4 regions of the Streptomyces sp. NPDC051105 genome follow, and region 1 is predicted to be linked to each of the others. Evidence: riboswitches for the same ligand, from Rfam matches in the RefSeq annotation. Region 1 holds a riboswitch; each other region holds the start of a gene.

The links. Region 1 has a riboswitch for S-adenosylmethionine ahead of AB0N16_RS04285 (amino acid ABC transporter permease). Riboswitches for the same ligand answer to the same signal wherever they lie in the genome.
Region 2: it holds a riboswitch for S-adenosylmethionine, as region 1 does, so the genes downstream of both, thrC (threonine synthase) here and AB0N16_RS04285 (amino acid ABC transporter permease) in region 1, are expected to answer to the same signal.
Region 3: it holds a riboswitch for S-adenosylmethionine, as region 1 does, so the genes downstream of both, AB0N16_RS36065 (putative leader peptide) here and AB0N16_RS04285 (amino acid ABC transporter permease) in region 1, are expected to answer to the same signal.
Region 4: it holds a riboswitch for S-adenosylmethionine, as region 1 does, so the genes downstream of both, AB0N16_RS10945 (aminotransferase class V-fold PLP-dependent enzyme) here and AB0N16_RS04285 (amino acid ABC transporter permease) in region 1, are expected to answer to the same signal.

What each region holds. Positions count from the first base shown of each region.
Region 1 is NZ_JBFBBR010000002.1:58,016-62,847, forward strand. It holds gene AB0N16_RS04260 (DUF2218 domain-containing protein) at 1-291, shown strand, start outside; gene AB0N16_RS04265 (hypothetical protein) at 316-1,125, opposite strand; gene AB0N16_RS04270 (hypothetical protein) at 1,267-1,524, opposite strand; gene AB0N16_RS04275 (hypothetical protein) at 1,685-1,831, shown strand; gene AB0N16_RS04280 (glutathione S-transferase C-terminal domain-containing protein) at 1,960-2,832, shown strand; SAM riboswitch class IV at 2,910-3,033, shown strand; gene AB0N16_RS04285 (amino acid ABC transporter permease) at 3,424-4,404, shown strand; gene AB0N16_RS04290 (amino acid ABC transporter ATP-binding protein) at 4,401-4,832, shown strand, end outside.
Region 2 is NZ_JBFBBR010000009.1:184,263-189,094, forward strand. It holds gene AB0N16_RS23350 (trehalose-6-phosphate synthase) at 1-597, opposite strand, end outside; gene AB0N16_RS23355 (glucosyl-3-phosphoglycerate synthase) at 680-1,624, opposite strand; SAM riboswitch class I at 1,782-1,944, shown strand; gene thrC (threonine synthase) at 1,963-3,249, shown strand; gene AB0N16_RS23365 (MoaD/ThiS family protein) at 3,296-3,571, shown strand; gene AB0N16_RS23370 (cold-shock protein) at 4,032-4,238, shown strand; gene groL (chaperonin GroEL) at 4,633-4,832, shown strand, end outside.
Region 3 is NZ_JBFBBR010000020.1:73,349-78,180, forward strand. It holds gene AB0N16_RS36050 (DUF1684 domain-containing protein) at 1-682, shown strand, start outside; gene AB0N16_RS36055 (DUF427 domain-containing protein) at 875-1,690, opposite strand; gene AB0N16_RS36060 (hypothetical protein) at 1,713-1,907, opposite strand; SAM riboswitch class IV at 1,944-2,057, shown strand; gene AB0N16_RS36065 (putative leader peptide) at 2,095-2,211, shown strand; gene AB0N16_RS36070 (ABC transporter substrate-binding protein) at 2,442-4,061, shown strand; gene AB0N16_RS36075 (ABC transporter permease) at 4,065-4,832, shown strand, end outside.
Region 4 is NZ_JBFBBR010000004.1:27,340-32,171, reverse strand. It holds gene AB0N16_RS10955 (cytochrome bc complex cytochrome b subunit) at 1-558, shown strand, start outside; gene trpD (anthranilate phosphoribosyltransferase) at 691-1,755, shown strand; SAM riboswitch class IV at 2,029-2,145, shown strand; gene AB0N16_RS10945 (aminotransferase class V-fold PLP-dependent enzyme) at 2,306-3,670, shown strand; gene AB0N16_RS10940 (hypothetical protein) at 3,812-4,477, shown strand; gene AB0N16_RS10935 (Lrp/AsnC ligand binding domain-containing protein) at 4,516-4,797, opposite strand; gene AB0N16_RS10930 (rhomboid family intramembrane serine protease) at 4,794-4,832, opposite strand, start outside.

The DNA.
Region 1 (4,832 bases):
GCCAAGCAGCTCGCCGCCCACCTCGGCCGCCGCTCCCGGACCAGCTGGGACGAGGAGACCGGCACCGGCGGGATCGTCTTCCAGAACGGCACCGGCACCCTCACCGCCACCGAGGGTGCCCTGCTGCTCTCCGTGGAGACGGACCCCGAGAACCTCGATCTCCTGGAGGGTGTCGTCGGCCGCCACCTGGTCCGCTTCGGCACCCGCGACGAACTCCTCGTCGCATGGCACCGGGACAACGGCGAACCGGGCACCACCCAGGCCAACTCCGAGGACCCCATGCCGCATTGAGCTGGTGCTGCGACCGGAACAGCACTAGTCGAACTGGCTCGGCATCGGTGCCGGGGTCTTGCCGGACAGGACGTCCTGGAGGCGCTGGGCGCCGGTCTGCACGGCCAGCGCGGTGCTGTCGTGGTCGACACCGGACAGGCCGCCGTTGGTGACCGCCGCCCCGGAGGCGCCGATGCGCAGCACCGCCACGTCCGTGGTGTAGGTGGCGGACTGGCCGTTGGCGTTGCCCTGGACGGTCACCGTCAGGGCAGCGCGCGCGTCGCCCGACTTCGGCACCTTCGCCGAGACCACCTGCACGGTCCGCTTGCCGCCGTCCTTGCCGGTGGCCGTGAACTGGTCGCACTTGTCCGGCAGCGTGTTCAGCCAGGCCAGCGTGGCGTCCAGGTTCGCCGAGCCGTAGTCGCCGGCCTGGTACAGCATCCGGGCGTCCTCCGAGGTGAACCCGCGCAGCCCGGAGGCGCCGGAGGCGCGGCCGAGGAGGCTGTCGGAGTACAGGCCGTCGAGGAGGCGCTGGCAGTCCGCGGCGTCGGACTTGGCGGTGAGGAAGTCGGCCACGTCGACCTTGCCGACCAGCATCGAGTTGCGCCAGGTCGCCGCGTCGGTGGCCAGCTGCCAGTTGTCCTCGATGTCGGCCGGTGTGATCAGCGCGGCCTGCGCGCCCGCCCCGGTGAGGGCGGGGGTCGCCGACGGGGACACGGGGGAGCGCTCCCCGGCCGGCGAGACGGACACGGCCTCGGGGCCGCCACTCTCGTCCGTGCAGGCCGCCGTGGCGAGCAGGACCCCCGCCACCAAGGCCGAGGCGAGAACACGCACGGGTCGGGACGGACGGATCATCGCGACTGCCTCCTCGGGAACGCGGTACGTCACTCCGCGGGGGCAGCGGTGCTGCGTCCCTCCGCGGACGACGGCGGTACGTCCCCCACGCCACCATCCGGCACGACAGCCGACCACCCGCGCGTGTCGTTCGGGTGAGCGTCATGATCCGGGAGTCGTGATCCGCACCCTCCGGCTGCCGCAGCGCGGGCACACCGCGTCGGTGAGCGGCGACCGCACCGCCCGGCCGGCCTCGTCCACGTACTCCTGGGTGCTCCGCAGGTCCGGGTCGGCGATCGGGTCGGTGAAAAACACCGCCTGGAAGGTCGCCTCCCAGGCCTCGCCGCACCGCCCGCAGCCGAACGCGAAGGTCTCCGGCACGGCACCGGGCACCGGCCCGGGACCCGGGGGCTCGCTCATCGCATCCGGCTCCTGTCACTCGGCCTGCGTCTCCAGCGGACAGCCGCTCCCGCCCGGCGGCAAGCCGGGGCCGGGTGTCCCAGGCGTGGACGCCCCCTTGACGGCGCGCGGAGGCCGATCGACACTCCAGGTGGGAATCCTAGTGAAAAGGTAGGGAAAGATGGGTCGGCTGCGCACGGTCACCGGCAGACAGCGCCGAGAGAGCCGTACGCCCTGCCCCGTCCCGCTGCTCACCTCCCGCCTGCACATCGACCTGCTGCGTGTGTGCAGCGCCATCAGCCGCAGCGCCATCAGCCGCACCGGCTGACCCCCGCTCCCGGCCGTACCAGCCGTACCGGCTGAGTGCCCGCCGGCGGCCGCATCCGCCGAACGCCCACCACCGACGAACGCTTCCGCCGCGCGTACGTCCGCGCGTCCGCACCCCTGGGGAGACGCATGTCCATCACTCCGTTCGCCGCCCTCCCGTCCGTCCGGACCACCCCCGCCTTCCGGGGGCGCATCGGCCGGGACGCGCGCAGCGGCCACTACGCCGTGCCGCGCCGCTACCGGCTCCACCTCGCCACCGCCTGTCCCGACGGCCTCCGCATCGCCGTCGGCCACAGCCTGCTGGCCCTCGACGACTGTTGTCCGGTCACCTATCTGCCCGCCGTCCCGGACGGTCCGGACGGCAGCCACACGGCCCTGCGCCCGCTGTACGAGGCGAGCGCCCACCACTACTCGGGACCGGCCCTCGCACCCGTGCTCAGCGACGACTGGTCCGGCCGCATCGTCAGCACCCACGGCCGGGACATCCTGCGCGACCTGGACCGTCACTTCGGCGACGGCGTCACCCGGCTGTACCCGTGCGGTGCCGAGGCCGAGATCGAGGCCGTCGAGCGGCTGTGCGCCGAGGACATCGAGCAGGCGGCACAGCACGCCGGCCGAGCGGGCGGCGACCCGGAGGCGCTGGAGGTGCTGCTCGCCGCCCTGGATGAGCTGGAGCGCCGGCTGACCGGCGCGGAGTTTCTGGTCGGTGGGCAACTCACCGCGGCTGACGTCGAGTTGTGGGTGACCCTGGTGCAACTCGACACCGTGCACCGCAACCACCTGGACGCCTCCGCCGTGCACGCCGTCGCCGGCCACCCGGAGCTGTGGGCCTACGCCCGCCGGCTGGCCGCCCACCCGGCCTTCGGCGCCCACCTCGACCTCGACGGCATCGCCCGCCGCCACCACGGCCGTTGCCAGGGCCTGGAAGCCGCCGGCGCGGCCGTCCAGATCCTGGACTGGGCGGGCCACGCGGCGGACGCTCCCGGCCTTCCGCGCAGGTGAGAGCGGCCCGAACCGTTTCGCCACTTGGACAGGCGTTGACATTCGTTCGGGCAACTGCGTTACTTACGGACCAGAACGGTCAAGAGCGTCAGCGTCAAGCCCTGGCTTGCTGACCGGCAACCCTCGCATCGCGGTGGGGTGCCCCAGGTGACGACCGGACCGATGACGTTTCGGCAAGCGACGATTCGGTAAGCGCGAGGCCCCCCGGGGCCAGCACGACAGTGACAGGTGACGGACATGTACGCAGTCTCCAGGACGGCCCAGCGCCGCACCTCGGGCTGCGTACGCCCGTATTCGAGCCCGCTCGTCGCCGACCGTGCCGTCGACCTGCTCCGTGTCAACAGCGCCCTGTGTAGCGCGTGTACCGCACCGGGCTGTGCCCGCTGTCGGGTCTGACCAGGCTTTCCGCCGGCTTCCCGCAGCTTCGCGCCTCAGCGTCCCCGTCGAAACACCGGCCGCCCGGTGTGCCGCCGTCCGCCCAGCCCCCCTGCCCCGCGCGCCCCCGCGCACCGTGCCGCCCGCCCGCATGCGGCCCGGTCGCGCGGTCCCGGCCGTGGGACCCGGGGGTGACCGACTCCGCCGGAGCCCGCCATGACCGAACCCCCAGGCACCGTGTCCCTCGCCGAGGCACCGCCGCCCACTGATGAAGCATCAAAACCTGCTACCGCGCAGCGAGTTCAGCCGCTGCGCCGCCCCGGCCGGTGGATCGCCACGGCCGTCGTCCTGGTGGTCGTCGCGCAGTTCGCGCACGGACTGGCCACCAACCCCTTCTACCAGTGGGACCGGTTCCGCTACTGGTTCCTGCGGCCCACCATCCTCGACGGGCTCGTCATCACCCTCGAAGTAGCCGCGCTCAGCGCCGTGCTGGGCCTCCTCAGCGGAGTCGTGCTGGCCGTCGCCCGGCTCTCCGGCAGCCCCGTGCTGCGGGCGGTGAGCTGGACCTACACCTGGCTGTTCCGCTCGATCCCGCTGATCGTCCTGCTGATCTTCCTCTACAACTTCTCGGCGCTATACCAGACGTTGAGCCTCGGCGTGCCCTTCGGCCCGTCCTTCGTCAGGTTCGACGAGACGAAACTCGCCACCGACATGGTGGTCGCCGTGGTCGGCCTCAGCCTCAACGAGGCGGCCTACGCGGCCGAGGTGGTACGCGGCGGCATCCTCAGCGTCGACCAGGGCCAGCACGAGGCGGCCGCCGCACTCGGCCTGCCCAAGAGCTACCAGTTCACCCGGATCGTCTTCCCGCAGGCCCTGCGCTCCATCGTGCCGAACTACGTCAACCAGCTCATCGGGCTGATCAAGGGCACGTCCCTGGTGTTCTACGTCTCGCTGCTCGACCTCTTCGGCTCGGTGCAGTCCATGGGCAGCACCTATCCCGGCGACATCGTGCCGCTGCTGCTCGTGGCCACCGTCTGGTATCTGATCCTGACCAGCGCCGTCTCCGTCGTCCAGTTCTACGTCGAGCGGTACTTCGCCCGCGGCGCCACCCGCACGCTGCCGCCGACCCCACTCCAGAAACTCCGCACCGGCCTCGGCGACCTGCGGGCACGGATACGCCGGGAGGCCGCCGCATGACCACCGCACCGGACATCGCGCCCGCCGCCCTGGAGATCCACGACGTCCACAAGTCGTACGGCGCCCACCGCGTCCTCGACGGCGTCGACCTGACCGTCCGCCCCGGCGAGGTCACCGTCATCCTCGGCCCGTCCGGCTCCGGCAAGTCCACGCTGCTGAGGGTGATCAACCATCTGGAGAAGCCAGAGACCGGCTACGTCAGCGTCGGCGGCGAACTGGTCGGCGTGAAGCGCCACGGCGACCGGCTCAAGGAGCTGACCGAACGCGCCATCCTGGCCCAACGCAGCCGGATCGGCTTCGTCTTCCAGAACTTCAACCTGTTCCCGCACCTGACGGTCCTCGACAACGTCGCGGCCGCCCCCGTCGCCACCGGAAAGCTGACCAGGACCGAGGCCCAGCAGCTGGCCAAGGAACTCCTCGAACGGGTC
Region 2 (4,832 bases), on a different contig from region 1:
CGCCGCGATGTCGTCGGGGAGCAGCCGGAAGTAGTCCGGCGGCGCCCACGGGGTGTGGGAGAAATGGCCGATACGGAGATCCGGCCGCAGCCGGCGCAGCATCCGCGGGGCCAGCGCCAGGTGGTAGTCCTGGATGACGACCACCGCACCGGGGCCCGCCTCCTGCGCCAGCGCCTCCGCGAACGCCTGGTTGTAGGCCTGGTACGACGCCCACTGCCGCCGGAACTCCGCGTCGAAGACCGGCTCCAGCGGGGTCTGGTAGAGCATGTGGTGGACGAACCAGAGCACCGAGTTCGCGATGCCGTTGTACGCGTCCGAGAACACGTCCGGGTCGATGTCGAGCATCCGGACCTGCTGCCCGCCGCTGTCCCCGGCCGGCAGCCGGCCGCCGTCGGCCCGCCGTACCGCCTCCCGGTCGCCGTCGCTCAGGGCCGCGCACACCCACACCGCGTTCGCGTCCGGCCCGATGGCCGACAGCCCCGAGACCAGGCCGCCGCCGCCCCGTTTGGCGTGCAGCGCACCGCCTTCGCCCACTTCATACGAAACCGGGCCGCGATTGGACGCGACCAGCACCTCAGCACTGCCGGTGGAAGCCATACGCCACAACCTAGCCCGGCCCGGAAACGCTCAAACGTACGGCTCCGCCCGACGCGCCGCCGTATACCGCCGTACGACGAAGTCACGCCACCCGGCGCTCGGCGTACTCGGCGATCTCCGCCATCGGTGGCCGTTCCTCGGTGTCCACGGAGTAGGTGCGCGGCTCGAAGCCGTCCTCGCCCCGTTCGAACTGGGTCAGGGCGGGCCGGATCAGATGCCCGCGGGCCAGCCGAAGCTGCGCGGTGCGGTAGATCGCGGCGGACATCCGGCCGAGGGCCTGGCCGTCCTGGTGGCGGTGTTTGCGGACCCCCACGTCGACCTGGGCGAGGGCGTCCAGGCCGACCAGGTGCAGGGCGTCGACCAGCATGCCCAGCTCCACGCCGTAGCCGACCGGGAAGGGGAGCTGTTCGAGGAGCGAGCGGCGGGCCGCGTACTCGCCGCCGAGCGGCTGGACGAACCCGGCCAGCTGCGGCCAGTGCATGTTCAGCAGCGGGCGGGCCATCAGTTCGGTGACCCGGCCGCCCTGTCCGGCCGAGCCGGCGAGCGGGCGGTCGTACATCGCCTTGACGAGGTCCACGTCCGGGTCGGTCAGCAGCGGGCCGACGATCCCGGTGACGAAGTCGGAGGAGAACTCCCTCAGGTCGGCGTCGACGAAGCAGACGATGTCGCCGGTGGTGACGAGGAGGGAGCGCCAGAGCACTTCGCCCTTGCCGGGGACGGCGGGGATGCGCGGCAGGATCGTGTCGCGGTGCACGACCCGGGCGCCGGCCGCCGCGGCCACCGCCGCCGTACGGTCGGTGGAACCGGAGTCGACGACCACGATCTCGTCGACGAGCGGCACCTGCCGCATGAGGTCGTGACGGATGATCGCGACGATGTCGCCGACGGTCGCCTCCTCGTTGAGCGCGGGCAGCACGACGGAGACGGACTGCCCGGTGCGCTGCTTGGCGGCGAGTATGCGGTGCAACGGGCGATCGTTCATGGACCAGGAGCGGGTGGCCAGCCAGCACTCGACTTCTTCCAGCACAGTCAGCGGCTCCTCACTGTCACGGTCACACTGCGAGGTGTGATCCATCTCGCGGTTCGGACGACTCTCTCAACTGTCCTGGCCTTCGGTTACAGTCTTGAACAACGCCGATGACCATCGCATGTCCTGGGGTCACCGGCCGTTGACAACCGCATACCGCTCATCCAGAGGGGCAGAGGGATACGGCCCGATGAAGCCCCGGCAACCCTCCAGTCGGTTACTCGTGGATCGCTGATCACTGTCGATCACTCGCGAGGCTCCCGGCTAGGGAAGGTGCCAAATCCGTCTCACGGCGAGATGCGTCGTGAGGAAGATGAGGAGAAAGGGCCTCGCCTCACATGGCTGTGCAGACTGCTGCGACCACCACCGACTCCACGACCGTCGACCTCGGTCCCGCCACTGCCCTGAGCTGCCGCGAGTGCGGCCACCGCGTGCCGCTCGGCCCGGTGTTCGCCTGCGAGGAGTGTTTCGGCCCGCTCGAAATCGCGTACGACTTCTCGGCCTACGACACCGAGGAGCTGCGGAAGCGGATCGAAGCGGGTCCCGCGAACATCTGGCGCTACGCGCCGCTGCTGCCCGTCCCCGCGGACGTGGCGACCAAGCCGAACATCAACCCGGGCTGGACCAAGCTCGTCCAGGCCGACAACCTGGCGAAGGAGCTGGGCGTCACCGGCGGCCTGTACGTCAAGGACGATTCCGGCAACCCGACGCACTCCTTCAAGGACCGGGTCGTCGCCCAGGCCGTCGAGGCCGCGCGCGCCTTCGGCTACACCACGCTCTCCTGCTCCTCGACCGGCAACCTCGCCGGCGCGGTCGGCGCCGCCGCCGCCCGGGCCGGCTTCCGCTCCTGCGTGTTCATCCCGCACGACCTGGAGCAGGGCAAGATCGTCATGGCCGCGATCTACGGTGGCGAGCTCGTCGGCATCGAGGGCAACTACGACGACGTGAACCGTTTCTGCTCCGAGCTGATCGGTGACTCGGCCGGCGAGGGCTGGGGCTTCGTCAACGTCAACCTGCGGCCGTACTACGCGGAGGGCTCCAAGACCCTGGCGTACGAGATCTGCGAGCAGCTCGGCTGGCGGATCCCCGACCAGCTGGTCGTCCCGATCGCCTCCGGCTCGCAGCTCACGAAGATCGACAAGGGGCTGCAGGAGCTGATCAAGCTCGGGCTCGTCGAGGACAAGCCGTACAAGATCTTCGGCGCGCAGGCCGAGGGATGCTCGCCGGTGTCGGTGGCCTACAAGGCGGGCCACGACGTGGTGCGACCGCAGAAGCCGAACACCATCGCCAAGTCGCTGGCCATCGGCAACCCGGCCGACGGGCCGTACGTCCTGGACATCGCGCGCCGTACCGGCGGTGCGGTGGAGGACGTCACCGACGAGCAGGTGGTCGACGCGATCAAGCTGCTCGCGCGGACCGAGGGAATCTTCGCGGAGACCGCGGGCGGGGTGACGGTCGGAGTCACCAGGAAGCTCATCGAGAGTGGGCTGATCGATCCGGCGAAGTCGATCGTCGTACTCAACACGGGTGACGGACTGAAGACGCTGGACGCCGTGGCGGGCACCGGGCTCACGGCGACCATTCGCCCGAATCTCGAGTCTTTCCGCGAGGCCGGGCTCGCCTGAGTCAGCTGTAAGAAACCAGGGCGTTGCCCCGATCGGAGGTTCAAACGTGAGCGTCACCGTTCGCATCCCCACCATCCTGCGCACCTACACCGGTGGTCAGGCCGAAGTCAGCGCCGAAGGCGGCACCCTCGGCGAGGTCATCTCCGACCTGGAGAAGAACCACACCGGGATCGCCGCCCGCGTTCTCGACGACGAGGGCAAACTGCGCCGGTTCGTGAATGTGTACGTCAATGACGACGACGTGCGGTTCGAGCAGGGACTGGAGACGGCCACCCCGGACGGCGCCGGCGTCTCCATCATCCCGGCCGTGGCCGGCGGCTGACCTGCTGACAGGCTGATCGAATGACCGAACATTACCTTCGGTAACGCCGATCACTCACTGTTCATTGGATTGCCCCTTCCGTGAGAGAAGCGGAGGGGGCAATTCTGTGTGGTTGAGCGCGGTACAGTTGGGGAATGCGGCCCCGATCTCCAGGTCGGAAGCCCCGTATTCGATACCGCTGACCCGACAAGAAGTAGCCAAAGTGTGTGGGTTATATGCGGCTTTTGCGGCTTTTATGGGGCCCGACTTGCCCTGAATTCGGCCGAATTCTTGCTACATTCCGGACCCTTCCCGTCCAGAATTCTCGTCCGATTGACCTGTTGCAGACGGCAGTTGGACAGATACATTCAGCCGCGGTCGACGCGTTCCGGCGCACGCCCCCAAACCTGTGGGGGGTGAGGTCTGACCCGGATCCGCGAAGTGTGGATCTGTGCAAGGGCCAGTAATAGGGGAGTTAGGCATGGCTCAGGGCACCGTCAAGTGGTTCAACGCGGAGAAGGGGTACGGCTTCATCGCGGTCGACGGTGGTGCGGATGTTTTCGTCCACTACAGTGCGATTCAGATGGACGGCTACCGCACCCTGGAGGAAGGTCAGCGGGTCGATTTCGAGATCTCGCAGGGCCAGAAGGGGCCGCAGGCGGACATGGTCCGGCTCGCGACCAGCTGAAGCACGCGCCGACTGACAGCGTCGTTCTTCTTTCATTGTCGGAGGGCTCGTATCCCATGGGGAGTCATGGGTTACGAGCCCTTTGGCATGCCCGGGATGAGCGGGCCGGCGCACCCCGTGGGTGCGGCCCGGTGCGCCGCCCCGCGCGCGGCCCGGTGCGCCGCCCCGCGCGCGGCCCTGGCGCGGCCCAGTCTCCCGGAGGCGCTTGCACTCGGCATGGGCGAGTGCTAATCATTGGCGTTAGCACTCTGAAGGTGAGAGTGACAAAGATGGACCGGGTCGGTGAGGCCCGCAGACCGGGTGGGGCAAGGAACCCACGGGTCGGCGAGCCGTCCGTCGCGGGCGCGGGCGCGGTCCAGAAGACTCACCCCCAGTCCTGGAGGGACCACTTCACATGGCCAAGATCATCGCGTTCGACGAGGAGGCGCGGCGCGGCCTTGAGCGCGGTATGAACCAGCTCGCCGACGCCGTCAAGGTCACCCTCGGCCCCAAGGGCCGCAACGTCGTCCTCGAGAAGAAGTGGGGCGCCCCCACGATCACCAACGATGGTGTGTCCATCGCCAAGGAGATCGAGCTGGAGGACCCGTACGAGAA
Region 3 (4,832 bases), on a different contig from region 1:
GTTCGAGGACGCGCCCGGTGCCTGGTCGAGCACCACCGACGGCGTGGTCGTCGAGTTGGACGAGGGCGAGGAGCTGGTCATCGACGAGCAGGTCGTGCGCGGCCGCCACGACTTCGGCGTCCTCGCCGAACGCGCCAGTGTGTACGTCAGCTGGGGCGACGCGGTGATCGAGGTCGCCAAGCGCGGCGGACACGACATCGTGCGCCCCCGCCACCCCGGCAACGCGCTGCGTACGGAGTTCACCGGGACGCCTGCGTACGAGCCCGACGCCCGCTGGGTGCTCTCCGGCCGCTTCCTGCCCTTCGACAGCCCGCGCCCGGTGACCGTCGGTGCCGCCGTCGAGGGTCTTGAGCATGTCTACGACTCCCCCGGCCAGGTCGAGTTCGAGCTGGAGGGCACTGCGCACCGGCTCACCGCGTTCGACGGCCCGACGCCCGGAGCCCTGATGGTGCTGTTCACCGACAAGACCTCCGGTGTGACCACGTACGCGGCGAACCGCTCCCTCCAGATCCCCGCCCCCGACGCCGACGGCAGGGTGACGATCGACTTCAACCGCGCCGCCAACCTGCCCTGCGCCTACACGGACCTGGCCACCTGCCCGCTGCCGCCCACCGAGAACCGCCTGCCGGTCGGGATCGAGACGGGCGAGAAGATCCCGCTGGAACGCGGCGGACGCCCCTGACGGAACGCGCTCTCCCGGCCCCCGTCGCCGTCACCGTCGTCCGCGGTCGGCGGCGGGGGCTGTCCGCGGGTGCCGGCCGGCGGGATCCCGTGGTCCGGGGGGCGGCGAAGGGCCTGGCTGTCCGGTGACGCCACCGGCCCATCGCGTGGTGGCCGACCATGGACCGGCGCGGTCCGTCGAGACGGATTCCCGTCATGTGCGTGCTTGCTCCGAGAGCGCCTGGGTGAAGTGGGTGACGGGGCGCGCCACCCGTTCCCCGTCGAGGGTGATGTCGACCGCCTCGTTGTAGAAGGCGAGGAGCCCCTGGACGGCGCCGACCGCGGGCAGCGGGTCCGGGTAGCTCCAGACGACGTTGGGCGGCACGTCGGCCTCACCGCGCCACGACCAGTACTCGGCGGTGCCCTTGTAGGGGCAGCCGGTGTGATGGTCGGTGGCTTCGAGCAGGTCGAGGCGGACGTCCTCGCGCGGGACGTAGTAGCGGGTGGGCAGGCCGGTCTCGAAGAGCAGGACCGGTCGGCGGGTGTCCGCGACGACCGTGCCGTCGATCTCGACCACGAGGTGACGGCTGCTGGGGATGGCGTCCACCCGCTTGTGCGGGTCACGGGGGTGGATGAAGATCTCTTCCTCCTCCTCGTACCAGTGGTCCAGGCCCCGCCCGACGCGCCGGAACCACTCGAAGGCGATGTGATCGGCCAGGTCGGCGGCCGGGAAGGTCCAGGCGGCGTTCTCCAGCAGCTCACCGTCGATCTCGACGTCGTAGAAGATCCGCGACCCGGTGTGCGTACCGGTCTGCGGGTTCTTCGCGGGGCGGAGGAGTTCCTCGCGTACCTCCGTGCGCGGGAACGCGTACAGCGGTACGGGCACACCGGGCTCCCAGACGAGGACGGGATGGCGGCTGTCGACGACCGTGACATCACCCTTACGGCCCCGCACCCAGCGTTCGCTCGGCTCCCACAGGAGTCCCTCGGGGGTGGTCCGCACGGCCCGTGCGGTGGGGAATGTGGTCATGGCCGGCTCTCCTTCGGCTTGCTCAGGCGGTGACTTCGGCGACGTAGGGGCGGTTCTCCCGCCAGGCCGCGAGCTGCTCGGGGCTGCCGAAGACCCGCAGGTACTCCTCGACGTTGCCACTGGCACGCTCCCACACCGAGACACAAGGTGCGTCCACCAGGCGTCCCGGCACCTGAGACGGTCGCGTCTTCCCGAACTGGGCGTCCGGTTGCGGCATTGACGTACGACAAAACCGATCCGTACGATCGCCAACGGCATTGAGTGTCAGCGTCAGGCCCTGGCTCGCTGACCGGCAACCCTCCCACGCGGTGGGGTGCTCCAGGTGAAAGCCCGGCGGGATCACCGATGACTCCCGCAAGCGCGTGGCGCCGTGACCGGGGCCGGAGACGAGGGGAGGGACCGGCATGCGACACAGCGATGACCACGCCGCCTCCCCCGCCGACGCCACGGCGTACTCCCGGCTCTCGCGCCGGCGCCACATCGATCTGAAGCGTTCGACCAGCTGCCTCTGTCGGTTCTGACCGGCCCGCCTGTCGTCGGCTGACCTCCGTCACCGGCCACGGCTCCTTCGCGCCGTCCTTTCCCTCGCCACCGGTTCTCGGTGTCGTTCGTTTCCCATCCCCCTTGTCTGCACAGCGCCTCCCCGGCCGGTTCCGATCCGGCCGGGGCCGCACGCCGCCGCACGGCCGTGCCTCGCTGCCCCGTAGCCCGGCACCCCGTGCCGGGTGACACGAGTAGGAGAACTCCCTCCGTGACTGCACTCCCGGATTTCAGACCCTCCCGATGGGCGCCCCTGGCCGCGCTCCTGACCACCAGCGTCCTGCTGACCGCGTGCGGTTCGGGCGACGACGGCTCCGGCGGCGGAAGCGGCCCGGCGAAGTCCGGCGGCACCCTGACCTTCGCGGTGGGATCCGACGCCGGCTGCGTGGATCCGCAGCAGGTCGCGAGCAACGACACCATCTACTCGGTGCGGCAGATCGTGGACTCCCTGACCGACCAGGACCCGAAGACCGGCAAGATCGTGCCGTGGCTCGCCAAGAGCTGGGACATCAGCGCCGACGCGACGACGTTCACGTTCCACCTGCGCCCGGGGGTCACCTTCAGCGACGGGTCGAAGCTGACCGCGCAGGTGGTCAAGGACAACTTCGACGCGGTACCGAACCTCGGCGCCCTGGGCACCCTCGCCGAGGGCTATCTGAGCGGCGTCAAGAGCACCACCGCGGTGGACCCGCTCACCGTCAAGGTGGCCTTCAAGCAGCCCAACGCCCAGTTCCTGCAGGCTACTTCGACCCACTCGCTGGCCATCGAGTCATCGGCGAGCGTCAAGAAGACCCCGCAGCAGAAGTGCAGTGACGGTGTGGTCGGCTCCGGGCCTTTCGTGCTGAAGCAGTATGTGCAGAACCAGTCGGTCACCCTGGCCAGGCGCACCGGGTACGACTGGGGTTCCTCGCTGTGGTCGAAGAAGGGCGAGGCCTACCTGGACAAGCTGGTGTTCAAGGTCGTGCCCGAGGCGGGGGTGCGGGCCGGCAGCCTCCAGTCCGGGCAGGTGGACGTGATCAGCAGCGTCGGCAGGGCCAACGAGGCGGCGCTCAAGGGCGGCCAGGTCGCCCTCCGGAGCCGGGCCAACCCCGGCGTGGTGTTCGGTCTGGGACTGAACAACTCGCGGCCCCTGCTGAAGGACGCGAAGGTGCGCCAGGCGATCCTGGCCGCCGTCGACCGGAAGCAGATCGCCGACACCGTCTTCCCCACCGGCACCCAGCCGGCGACCAGCATCCTGGCGCACACCACGCCCGACTACACCGACCTCTCCACCGACCTCGCCTTCGACGCGGCCAAGGCCAAGTCCCTGCTGGACGAGGCTGGTTGGAAGGCAGGTGGCGACGGAGTCCGCACCAAGGGCGGCAAGAAGCTGAGCCTGACCATCAGCTGGTTCCCCAACGCGGCGACCAACCAGCCCGCGCTGGAGCTGGTCCAGCAGCAGCTGAAGGCCGTCGGGATCGACGTGGTGCTCAAGCAGCTCCCGGTCACACAGTTCGCCACGACGCTCCAGTCGGGTGACTTCGACGTGGTGTGGGGGAACACGACCCGCGCCGACCCGGACATCCTGCGCAGCTCCTTCTCCACCCAGCTGGCCAACTTCTACCATCTTCCCGCCAGTTCGCTGGACACGGCGCTGTCCGCGCAGGCCGCGACCACGGACACCGCGAAGCGCAAGCTACTGGTGGCGGAGGCGCAGCAGCTGATCGTGCAGAACGCGTACGACGTGCCGGTGGTGGAGCTCCAGACCCAGCTCGGCGTCTCGAACAAGGTGCACGACCTGACCTTCGACTCCGGCAGCCGCCTCCAGCTGCACGACACCTGGGTCGGATAGCGGATGCGCCGCTATGTGATCAAACGGCTGGCGCAGGCGGTCGGGGTGCTGTGGGCGGCCTATACGGTGTCGTTCCTGGTGCTGGACTTCCTGCCCGGTGACCCGGTCTCCGCGATGGCCGGGGCCGGGATGGACACGGGGCAGGTCGATCCCGCCCAACTCGCCGAGCTGCGGCACGAGTACGGCTTCGACAAGCCGGTGCTGGTGCAGTACGCGGAGTATCTGGGCCGGGCGGTGCGCGGGGACTTCGGCGACGCGGTCTCCACCGGCCGCCCGGTGACCTCCACCCTGGCCGACGCGCTGCCGCAGACACTCCAGCTGACCGGTGCCGCGCTGCTGCTGGCGGTGGTGCTCGGCGGCGGCCTCGCGGTGGTGGCGACGTACACCTCGCAGCGGTGGCTGCGGCAGCTGCTGCTGTCGCTGCCCCCGTTGGGGGTGTCGGTCCCGACGTTCTGGGTGGGTCTGCTGCTGGTCGAGGCGTTCTCGTTCCGGCTGCACTGGTTCCCGGCGTTCGGCAACGACGGGCTGAAGGGTTTGGTGCTGCCGGCGCTCACGCTGGCGATCCCGACCGGTGCGCAGGTCGCCCAGGTGCTGGCCAAGAGCCTGCTGACCGCACTGGACCAGGCCTACGTGGAGACCGCGCGGGCCAAGGGCGCCGGCCGGTGGCGGGTGCATCTGCGGCACGCGCTGCGCAACGCCTCGCTGCCGGCGCTGACGGTGGTGGGCCTGCTGGTCGGGCAGCTGATCGCCGGTTCGGTGGTCGTCGAGACG
Region 4 (4,832 bases), on a different contig from region 1:
TCCTGGGTCACCGGCGACAAGAGCGAGCACCACATCCTGGACCGCCCGCGCAACGCCCCGACCCGCACCGCCTTCGGTGTCGCCTGGGTGACGGTGTACATGGTGGGCCTGGTCGGTGGTGGCAACGACCTCTTCGCCACCCACTTCCACCTGTCGATCAACGACGTGACCTGGTTCGTCCGGATCTTCTTCTTCGCCGGACCGGTGATCGCGTTCATCGTCACCAAGCGGATCTGCCTCGGCCTGCAGCGCCGGGACCGCGAGAAGGTGCTGCACGGCCGCGAGACCGGCATCATCAAGCGGCTGCCGCACGGTGAGTTCATCGAGGTGCACGAGCCGCTCAGCCAGGAGCAGCTGCACACCCTCACGGCCCACCACCAGTACGAGCCGGCCCAGGTCGGCGCGGCGGTGGACGAGAACGGTGTCGAGCGCAAGATCAAGGGGTCCGAGAAGCTCCGCGCCAAGCTGAGCAGCGCCTACTACGGCGAGGACAACCAGATCCCGAAGCCCACCGTCGAGGAGTACAAGGAGATCACGAGCGGCCACGGCCACCACTGATCGACCGCGTCGCCACGCCACGGTCGAAGGGCCCCCGTCCGACGTACGGACGGGGGCCCTTCGCCGTGTCCCGGGCTGGATAGGGTAAGCCGTGAAACCTTCATTTCGTGTACGACGAGCAGGAGCGGCCTTATGAGCGCTGTGACCCCCGCTGGAGGCGACACCGCGGCGGGCTGTTCCTGGCCCGAGGTACTGAACGCGTTGCTGTACGGCCAGGACCAGAGCGCCGACGCGACGGCCTGGGCGATGGACCAGATCATGCGCGGCCAGGCGACGGACGCGCAGATCGCCGGGTTCGTGGTGGCCCTCAGGGCCAAGGGGGAGACCGTCGAGGAGATCAACGGTCTCGTCCGCACGATGTACGAGCACGCCAACGTCATCGAGGTACCGGGCCGCACGGTCGACATCGTCGGCACCGGCGGTGACGGCGCCAAGACGGTGAACATCTCCACGATGTCGGCGCTGGTGGTGGCCGGCACCGGGGCGAAGGTCGTCAAGCACGGCAACCGGGCGGCGTCCTCCGCGTCCGGCGCCTCGGACGTGCTGGAGAAGCTCGGCGTCAACCTCGACCTGACCCCGCAGCGGGTCGCCGAGGTCGCCGAGGAGGCCGGCATCACCTTCTGCTTCGCCGTCAAGTTCCACCCGGCGCTGCGCCATGTGGGCGCGGCCCGCGGCCAGTTGGGCATCCGCACGGTGTTCAACATCCTCGGGCCGCTGACCAACCCCGCGCAGGTGCGGGCCCAGGCGGTCGGCGTCGCGGACCCGCGCATGGCACCGGTCGTCGCGGGCGTCTTCGCGGAGCGCGGCAACTCCTCCCTGGTCTTCCGCGGCGACGACGGCCTCGACGAGCTGACGACCACCGCCACGTCCCACGTCTGGATCGTCCGCGACGGCAAGGTCACCGAGGAGACCTTCGACCCCCGTGACGTCGGCATCGACCTGGTCCCCGTGGAGGCGCTGCGCGGCGGCGACCCGTCGTACAACGCGGAGGTCGCCCGCCGCCTCCTGGACGGTGAGCCGGGCCCGGTACGCGAGGCGGTCCTGCTGAACTCGGCGGCGGCCCTGGTGGCCCTGGACCCCGGCACGGGGACGCTGGCCGAACAGCTCCGGACGGGCATGGACAAGGCGGCGGAGTCCATCGACTCGGGCGCGGCCAAGCGGGCGCTGGAGCGCTGGGCGGCGGCGACGAACAGGTAGGGGCCGCGGTCGGCGGGCTGAGGCGCGGTACGGCACCTCGCCCACTGCCTCAAGGGCGTGGGGGGACCCCCAGCTGCGCCGTCGTGGCTGCTCGCCGTTGCGGCGGAGAGGAAGGTGGGCGGCGGTGCTCCCCCTTGCCGGCCTTCCGCCGCAACGGCGGGCGACCGCACACGGTCCTCCCGGCGGTGCCGGAGCGGCTTCGGACCCTGGCGGTGTTCCGTCATCCGGACAGGAGTTGCGCGTCGGCGATCACTTCACTTAGGTTTCTTTCCAGGTCATGAGTGACAGTCATGAGGCCCCGGCCGACTGTCCGGCAACCCTCCGTCCGTGGCGGGGTGCCCCGGGTGAAGACCAGGTCGTAGGCAGCGAGGTCTACGGCAAGCGCGGACCCCTCGTACGCCAGGGGTCCTGGTCGTCGAGGGAGCCTTCTGTGAGCAAGCGAATGCGATAGGGCGTCGAGCCCCGCCTCCGCGTACCCCTTTCACCTTTCCCGTGCCGTCGACGTACCGTCCGGCCCGGCGATTTCGCTTACCCCTCACAGGAGTTCGCCATGTCTGTCGCCACCGCTGCCGCCGCCCAGTCCGTTTGTGCCCGGCTGCCCGTTCTGGGCCGGGATGTCACCGTCCCGCTCGTCACCGGCGGCGAGGTCACCTACGCCGCCCTCGACTACGCGGCCAGCGCCCCCGCCCTCCAGCGGGTCTGGGACGACGTGGCGGCGTACGCCCCCTACTACGGGAGCGTCCACCGCGGCGCCGGCTACCTCTCCCAGCTGTCGACCGACCTCTTCGAGAACGCCCGGAAGACCGTCGCCGAGTTCCTCGACTGCCGCTCCGACGACCAGCTGATCTTCACCCGCTCCACCACCGACTCCCTCAACCTGCTCGCCGCCGCCGTCCCCGCCGACTGCCAGGTCTTCGTCTTCGAGACCGAGCACCACGCGAGCCTGCTCCCCTGGAAGGACGCCCGGGTCACCTACCTCAACGCGCCCCGCACCCCGCGGCAGGCCGTCGAGACCCTGGAACGCGCCCTCGCCGAGCGCGACCCCCACGGCCCGGCCCTGGTCTGCGTCACCGGCGCGTCCAACGTCACGGGCGAGCTGTGGCCGGTCCGCGAGCTGGCCGCCGCCGCGCACGCGCACGGCGCCCGGATCGTCCTGGACGCCGCCCAGCTGGCCCCGCACCATCCCGTGTCCGTCCGGGACCTGGACGTCGACTGGGTCGCCTTCTCCGGCCACAAGCTGTACGCCCCCTTCGGCTCCGGCGTCCTGGCCGGCCGCGCCGACTGGCTGCAGGCCGCCGAGCCCTACCTCGCGGGCGGCGGCGCGAGCCGCAAGGTCACCCGGCGGGAGGACGGGGGAGTGGCCGTGGAGTGGCACGAGAGCGCCGCGCGCCACGAGGCGGGCTCGCCCAACGTCATCGGCGCCTACTCCATCGCCTCCGCCTGCAAGGCACTCACCGAGGCCGGCTTCGACACGCTGGTCGCCCGCGAGCGGCACCTGATCGAGAAGGTGCGGGCGGGGCTGGCCGAGGTCCCCGAGGTCCGGGTCCTCTCCCTCTTCGGCGACGACGCCCCCCGCGTCGGCGTGATCAGCTTCGTGGTGGACGGCTGGAACAGCTCCCACTTCGCCGCCGCCCTCTCCGCCGAGTACGGCATCGGCGTCCGCGACGGCCTCTTCTGCGCCCACCCGCTGGTCAGGACCCTGCTGGGCTCCGACCCGCAGACCCAGGGCGAGTGCGGGGCGCCGGAGGCGGCACCGGGCGAGAAGTCCCTCAACGCCATCCGGGTGAGCTTCGGGGCGGGCACGCCGGACGAGCACGTGGAGCGCTTCGTCGACGCGGTGCGGGAACTGGTGACCGACGGCGCGAAGTGGTCGTACCGCACGGAGGACGGCCGCTGTGTCCCGGCGGTGAGCTGACCCACCCGCAGGGGTGCCGGCAGGACCACCCCCCGATCCGGTGTCCAGGCCCAGCGACGAGAAGCGTCGTGAACGCCAGGATTCATGTAGTCGGCAACGGGCCGACGGGGAATCCGACACAGGGAACCGGGGGGCACACCCATGAACGAAACCGTCGCGAGGCGCCTGACGGGCCTCGCCTCCCTCACCGCGGCGGCCGCCTTCATCGTCGAGGTACCGCTGTACTTCGTCTACTCCGGTCCGCCGCCGGACTCGAACGTCCTGGCCAGGCTGCTGGTCGGGATCGTCGGGCTGGCGTTCGTGGTCGTGTTCGTGACGGCCTTCCGTGAACTGGTCAAGCGGGTCGACCCGGCCAGTGAATGGATCGGCTCGATGGCCCAGGCGACCGGACTGGTGTACGCGACGATCACGCTGGTCTCCAGCGGACTGGAAGGCGGCGCGGTCATCGCCGCGGACCGTCCGATCGACCCGACCATCGCGGTCAGCGGCACCTACATCCTGTATGGGTCGATCAGCCGCCTGATGCTCGCCCTCTTCCTGGCCGCGGTGGGTCACGGGATCTCCCGTACCCGCCTGCTGCCACGCTGGACCGCCCGGTCCGCCTACGTCCTGGCAGGAGTCAACCTGGCCTTCGTGCCGTCCGTGTTCTTCGGCGACGACCCCGCGCACTTCTACGCGGCGAACGGCTGGGGCACCACCGCCCTGATGGGAGCGATCCTCAGCTACTGGCTGCTCGCCGTGGGCGTCTCGGCCTGCCGCAGTGCCGGACGCCGTGCGCCCGTCGGCTCACCGGCCCTGCGGCACTGACGCCGCCCGGCCTGGCCTGGACAGCCGAACCGCTCGGTTCAGCTGTCCAGGCCGATGGCGAAGGCCGCCTCCAGGTCGTGCTGGGAGTACGTGCGGAACGCGACGTGCGTGTCCGTGCCCTCCACGCCGGGGATCTTGCTGATGGAGCCGGGGATGACCTCGGCGAGGTCCTCGTGCTGCTTCACCCGGACCATGGCGATCAGGTCGTAGGTACCGGTGACGGAGAAGACCTCGCTGACGCTGTCCAGCGCGGCGATCTGTTCCGCGATCTCGGGGATCCGGTCCACGCTGGTCTTGATGAGGACGATCGCGGTGATCACGGCTGGTTCTCTCCCTCGGGTGCCGGAGCTGGGGC